DNA from 2 places in the Streptomyces sp. NBC_00316 genome. Region 2 is predicted to be linked to the other one. Evidence: riboswitches for the same ligand, from Rfam matches in the RefSeq annotation. Region 2 holds a riboswitch; the other holds the start of a gene.
What was found. A riboswitch is a leader RNA that binds a small molecule or an ion and turns the genes downstream of it on or off. The one in region 2 is predicted to bind S-adenosylmethionine.
Positions count from the first base shown of each region.

Region 1: linked by a shared signal. The riboswitch ahead of thrC (threonine synthase) and the one ahead of OG878_RS28515 (aminotransferase class V-fold PLP-dependent enzyme) in region 2 are both predicted to bind S-adenosylmethionine.

Region 1 is NZ_CP108023.1:4,110,132-4,113,474, reverse strand. It holds gene OG878_RS18275 (alpha,alpha-trehalose-phosphate synthase (UDP-forming)) at 1-678, opposite strand, end outside; gene OG878_RS18270 (glucosyl-3-phosphoglycerate synthase) at 733-1,695, opposite strand; SAM riboswitch class I at 1,849-1,975, shown strand; gene thrC (threonine synthase) at 1,993-3,294, shown strand; gene OG878_RS18260 (ubiquitin-like small modifier protein 1) at 3,328-3,343, shown strand, end outside.
Region 2 is NZ_CP108023.1:6,415,664-6,419,006, forward strand. It holds gene qcrB (cytochrome bc1 complex cytochrome b subunit) at 1-315, shown strand, start outside; gene trpD (anthranilate phosphoribosyltransferase) at 440-1,504, shown strand; SAM riboswitch class IV at 1,591-1,708, shown strand; gene OG878_RS28515 (aminotransferase class V-fold PLP-dependent enzyme) at 1,884-3,260, shown strand.

The DNA.
Region 1 (3,343 bases), 2.3 Mb from region 2:
GCCGGTGCCGCCCAGGATCTCCGTGCAGCAGGCGGTGAACGTGTCGGCCCACCGCCGGGTCAGGAAGCCCGCCCGGTCCGCGCCGAGCATGCCGCGCAGCAGCTGCTCCGCGATGTCGTCGGGCAGCAGCCGGAAGTAGTCGACCGGGGCCCACGGGGTGTGCGAGAAGTGACCGATCCGCAGGTCGGGCCGCAGCTCACGGAGCATGCCCGGGACCAGGGCCAGGTGGTAGTCCTGCACCAGCACCGCCGCACCCTCGCCCGCCTCCTCGGCGAGCGCCTGCGCGAAGGCCTGGTTGTACGTTTCGAACGACGCCCACTGCCGGCGGAACTCCGCGTCGAAGACCGGATCCAGCGGCGTCTGGTACAGCATGTGATGCACGAACCAGAGCACCGAGTTCGCGATGCCGTTGTACGCGTCGGCGTGCACGTCGGCGTCGATGTCGAGCATCCGCACACCCGGCTCGGCGATTCCGCGCCGGACCGCCGCCCTGTCCCCGTCGCCGAGCGCCGCGCAGACCCACAGCTTGTCCTCGACCGCGCTGAGCCCGGAGACGAGCCCGCCGCCGCCCCGTCTGGCGCCGATCGAACCGTCCGCGCGCAGCGCGTACGAGACGGGGCCGCGGTTGGACGCGACGAGTACCTGGGCGGCGGACGTGATCGCGTGCTCGGAGACCATGTTGCGGAATCTAGCCCGATCGCGAACCGCCCAAACGTGCGAAGTCAGGCCACGTCAGGCGGCGCGGCGCGAAACGTACTCGCCGATCTCGCACATCGGCGGCCGTTCCTCCGTGTCCACCGGATGCGTGAACGGGACGAAACCGTCCTCGCCCCGCACGAACTGGGTGAGCGAAGGCCGCACCAGATGCCCCCGGGAGAGACGCAGTTGCGCGGTCCGGTAGATCGCGGCCGCCATCCGGCCCAGCGCCTGCCCGTCCTGGTGGCGGTGTTTCCTGACCCCGACGTCGACCTGCGCCAGCGCGTCCAGCCCGACCGTGTGGAGCGCGTCCACCAGCAGGCCCAGTTCCACCCCGTAGCCGACCGGGAACGGCAGCCGCTCCAGCAGCGAGCGCCGCACCGCGTACTCGCCGCCCAGCGGCTGGACGAAGCCGGCCAGCTGCGGCCAGTGCAGATTGAGCAGCGGACGGGCCACCAGTTCCGTGACGCGGCCCCCCTGGCCTGCCGCTTCCCCCAGCGGGCGGTCGTACATCGCCTTCACGAACTGCACCCCGGGATCGGTCAGCAACGGGCCGACGATGCCGGAGACGAAGTCCGCGGAGAAGTCCTTGAGGTCGGCGTCGATGAAGCAGACGATGTCGCCGGTGGTGACCAGGAGTGACCGCCACAGGACCTCGCCCTTGCCGGGGAGCGCGGGTATCCGGGGGAGTATCGCGTCGCGGTGGACCACTCGGGCGCCCGCCGTCCGGGCGACATCCGCGGTGGCGTCCGTCGACCCGGAGTCGATCACCACCAGCTCGTCGACCAGCGGCACCTTCTCCATCAGCTCGCGCCGGATCGTCTCCACGATCGCGCCGACCGTGGCCTCCTCGTTGAGAGCGGGCAGCACGACGCTGACACTCCCACGCTGCGGATCCCTGACGCCAAGACTTGCCTTGGCGGCGAGGAGCCGGTCCAGTGGGCGGTCGGCGACCGACCAGGAGCGCCTGGCCAGCCAGCGTTCGACCTCTTCCAGCACGGTCGATACTCCCTGTATGTGATCCATCTCGCGGTTCGGACGGCTATCTCGACCGTCCGGTGCTTCAGTTACAGTCTTGAACAACGCGGATGGCCGTCGCATGTTGGGGTCGGTCCGCAAACAAATGCCTGGGTCCATGATCCAGTGCCACAGCGCTCATCCAGAGGGACTGAGGGAACGGCCCGTTGAAGTCCCGGCAACCCTCCTGCCGACCGCGAGGTCAGGTGGGGAAGGTGCCAATTCCGTCTCGTGGCGAAACGCGCCGCGAGGAAGATGAGGAGAAAGGGCCTCGCCATCATGGCTACGCAGACTGTTGCAGTAAGCACCGATTTTTCCGCCGACGCTGTCGACCTCGGTCCCGCCGCGGCACTCTCCTGTCGCGAGTGCGGAGAGCGTTTCGATCTCGGCCCCATTTTCGCCTGCGCGTCGTGTTTCGGGCCGCTCGAAGTGGCGTACGACCTGCCGAGCGGCTCCCCGGACGAGCTGAAGAAGCGCATCGAAGCCGGGCCGAACAACATCTGGCGTTACGCGCCGCTGCTGCCGGTCCCCGCCGATGTGGCCGACAAGCCCAACATCAACCCCGGCTTCACCAAGCTGGTCAAGGCCGACAACCTCGCCCGTGAACTGGGCGTCACCGGCGGCCTGTACGTCAAGGACGACTCCGGCAACCCGACGCACTCCTTCAAGGACCGCGTCGTCGCGATCGCCGTCGAGGCCGCCCGCGCCTTCGGTTTCACCACTCTCTCCTGCTCCTCCACCGGCAACCTCGCAGGCGCCGTCGGCGCCGCCGCCGCCCGGGCCGGACTGCGGTCCTGCGTGTTCATCCCGCACGACCTGGAGCAGGGCAAGGTCGTCATGGCCGCGGTGTACGGCGGCGAACTGGTCGGCATCGAGGGCAACTACGACGACGTCAACCGCTTCTGCTCGGAGCTCATCGGCGACCCGCTCGGCGAGGGCTGGGGCTTCGTCAACGTGAACCTGCGGCCGTACTACGGCGAGGGTTCCAAGACCCTCGCGTACGAGATCTGCGAGCAGCTCGGCTGGCGGCTGCCCGACCAGCTCGTCATCCCGATCGCCTCCGGCTCGCAGCTCACGAAGATCGACAAGGGTCTGCAGGAGCTGATCAAGCTCGGTCTCGTCGAGGACAAGCCGTACAAGATCTTCGGCGCCCAGGCCGAAGGCTGCTCCCCGGTCTCCACGGCCTTCAAGGCCGGTCACGACGTCGTGCGCCCGCAGAAGCCGGACACCATCGCCAAGTCCCTGGCGATCGGCAACCCGGCCGACGGCCCGTACGTCCTGGACATCGCCCGCCGGACCGGCGGCGCCGTCGAGGACGTCGACGACGAGCAGGTCGTCGACGCGATCAAGCTGCTGGCGCGCACCGAGGGCATCTTCGCCGAGACGGCGGGCGGGGTGACGGTCGGCGTGACGAAGAAGCTGATCGAGGCCGGTCTGCTGGACCCGACGCTCACCACCGTCGTCCTGAACACCGGTGACGGACTGAAGACGCTGGACGCGGTCGCCCCGACCACCGGCCCGACCGCGACGATCCGGCCCAGCCTGGACGCGTTCCGCGACGCCGGTCTCGCCCGCAGTTGACCCGACCACCCGAGGCACAAGGAAGGCACCCACATGAGCGTCAAGGTCC
Region 2 (3,343 bases):
CTCCAGCGCCGCGACAAGGAGAAGGTGCTGCACGGGCGCGAGTCCGGCATCATCAAGCGCCTGCCGCACGGTGAGTTCGTCGAGATCCACGAGCCGCTCGGTCCGGAGCAGCTGCACACGCTCACCGCGCACGAGCAGTACAAGCCGGTCGAGATCGGCCCGACGGTCGACGAGAACGGTGTCGAGCGCAAGGTGCCCGCGATGCAGAAGCTGCGCGCCAAGCTCAGCAAGGGCTACTACGGCGAGTTCAACCAGATCGCCAAGCCCACTGTCGAGGAGTACAAGGAGATCACCAGCGGCCACGGCCACCACTGATCATCCTGACTGATCGCCACAGCGGGAGCCCCGTCCATTCGATGGACGGGGCTCTTCGCTGTCCCGGGCGCTCGATAGGGTGGAGTCCGTACCCTTATCGGCTGTGGACCCCCAGGAGCGGACCATGAACGTTGTGACCCCGGTCGGCGGCGACAGCGTGGCGGCTCGTTCCTGGCCCGGCGTGCTGAACCCCCTGCTGCGCGGCGAGGACCTGACCGCCGACGACACCGCGTGGGCGATGGACCACATCATGAGCGGCGAGGCGACCGACGCCCAGATCGCCGGTTTCGCGGTGGCGCTGCGCGCCAAGGGTGAGACGGTCGACGAGGTGTCCGGCCTGGTGCGGGCGATGTACGCGCACGCGAACATCATCGAGGTGCCGGGCCGCACGGTCGACATCGTCGGCACCGGCGGCGATCTGGCCAAGACGGTCAACATCTCCACGATGGCGGCGATCGTCATCGCCGGTACGGGGGCCCGGGTCGTCAAGCACGGCAACCGCGCCGCCTCCTCGGCCAGCGGCTCCTCCGACGTGCTGGAGAAGCTCGGCGTCAATCTGGACCTCACCCCGCGCCGGGTCGTCGAGGTCGCCGAGGAGGCGGGCATCACCTTCTGCTTCGCCGTGAAGTTCCACCCCGCCCTGCGGTACGCGGCCAAGGCCCGCAAGGAACTCGGCGCGCAGACCACGTTCAACATCCTCGGCCCGCTGACCAACCCGGCCCGGGTGCGCTCCCAGGCGATCGGCGTGGCCGACCTGCGGATGGCGCCCATCGTCGCGGGCGTGCTCGCCGAGCGGGGCAACTCGGCGCTGGTCTTCCGCGGTGACGACGGATTGGACGAGCTGACCACCACCGCGACGTCCCGGGTCTGGGTGGTCCGCGACGGTGCGGTGCGCGAGGAGACGTTCGACCCGCGCGACGTCGGCCTGGAGATCGTGCCGGTCGAGGCGCTGCGCGGCGCCGACGCCTCGTACAACGCGGACGTGGCCCGGCGGGTGCTGGCCGGCGAGACCGGCCCGGTGCGCGACGCGGTGCTGCTCAACGCGGCGGCGGCGCTGGTCGCGCTGGACCCCGCCGAGCGCACGCTGAACGAGCAGCTGGCCGCCGGGATCGCGAAGGCCGCCGAGTCCATCGACTCGGGGGCGGCCCGGGCGGCGCTGGAGCGCTGGGTGACGGCCAGCAACGCCTGAACGAACGGTGATACGGCCCGCAAGGCGCAGTCCAGATCTCGGACTGCGCCTTGCGGGCCGACGCACGTATGGCAAGATGCTGCACAGGTCATGAGTGACAGCGACTACGGCCCCGGCCCGCTGTCCGGCAACCCTCCGTCCGTGGCGGGGTGCCCCGGGTGAAGACCAGGCCGTAGGCAGCGAGGTCTGCGGCAAGCGCGGACCCCGTGACATCTGTGTATGTCGCATCCCCGGGGTCCTGGTCCTCGAGGAGCCTCTTGTGAGCAAGCGAATGCGATAGGGCCCGTTCCGGCCCTCCTCCGCACACCCCTTTTCTTCTCCTGCGCTGCCGCGTACCCGCCGGCGCAGTGAATTCGCCTGCCTGTTACGGGAGTTCGCCATGTCCGTCATCACCGCTGCCGCCGACCAGTCCGTTTGTGCCACGCTGCCCGTTCTGGGCAAGGATGTGACCGTTCCGCTCGTGACCGGCGGAGAGGTCACGTACGCCGCCCTGGACTATGCGGCCAGCGCCCCGGCGCTGCAGCGGGTGTGGGACGACGTCGCCGCGTACGCCCCGTACTACGGCAGTGTCCACCGCGGCGCCGGCTACCTCTCGCAGCTCTCCACGGACCTCTTCGAGAACAGCCGGAAGACCGTCGCCGAGTTCCTCGGCTGCCGCGCCGACGACCAGGTGATCTTCACCCGCTCGACCACCGACTCGCTGAACCTGCTGGCCGCGGTGGTCCCCGCCGACTGCCAGGTCTTCGTGTACGAGACCGAGCACCACGCCTCGCTGCTGCCCTGGCGCGACGCCCGCGTGACCTACCTCAACGCCCCGCGCACCCCGGCCCAGGCCGTCGAGACGCTGGAGCGCGCGCTCGCCGACCGTGACCCCTACGGCCCCGCGCTGGTCTGCGTCACGGGCGCCTCGAACGTCACCGGTGAGCTGTGGCCGGTGAAGGAGCTGGCGGCCGCCGCGCATGCGCACGGTGCCCGGATCGTGCTGGACGCCGCGCAGCTCGCGCCCCACCACCCGGTCGACATCGACGACCTCGACGTCGACTGGGTCGCCCTCTCCGGGCACAAGCTGTACGCGCCGTTCGGCTCCGGTGTGCTCGCCGGCCGCGCGGACTGGCTGCAGGACGCCGAGCCCTACCTGGCCGGTGGCGGCGCCTCACGGAAGGTGGCCCGGCGCACCGACGGGGGCGTGGACGTGGAATGGCACTCCACCGCCGCCCGGCACGAGGCCGGTTCCCCCAACGTCATCGGCGTCTACTCCATCGCCTCCGCCTGCAAGGCCCTCACCGAGGCCGGCTTCGACCGCCTGGTCGCCCGTGAGCAGCAGCTCGTCACCCGGGTCCGCGCAGGCCTCGCCGAGGTCCCGGAGGTCAAGGTGCTGTCACTGTTCGGCGAGGACGCCCCGCGGGTCGGCGTCATCTCCTTCGTCGTGGAGGGCTGGAACAGCTCGCACTTCGCCGCGGCGCTCTCCGCCGAGTACGGCATCGGGGTGCGGGACGGACTGTTCTGCGCCCACCCGCTGGTGCGGACCCTGCTCGACAGCGACCCGCAGGACCCGGGCGTGTGCGGTGCGCCGGAGGCCGAGCCGGGCGAACGCTCGCTGAACGCGATCCGGGTCAGCTTCGGCGCCGGTACGCCGGACGAGCACATCGAGCGCTTCGTCCGCGCGGTCAAGGAACTGGTGAGCAAGGGCGCGCAGTGGAAGTACCGCACCGAGGACGGCCGTTGCGTCCCGGACCGTGGCGCGGCGCAGGTCTGACCGGTCCTGAACGGGGACCGTCGTGACGTGGGCCGGGGACGGGCAGCTGCCCGTCCCCGGCCCACGTCACGATGTCGTCTTGC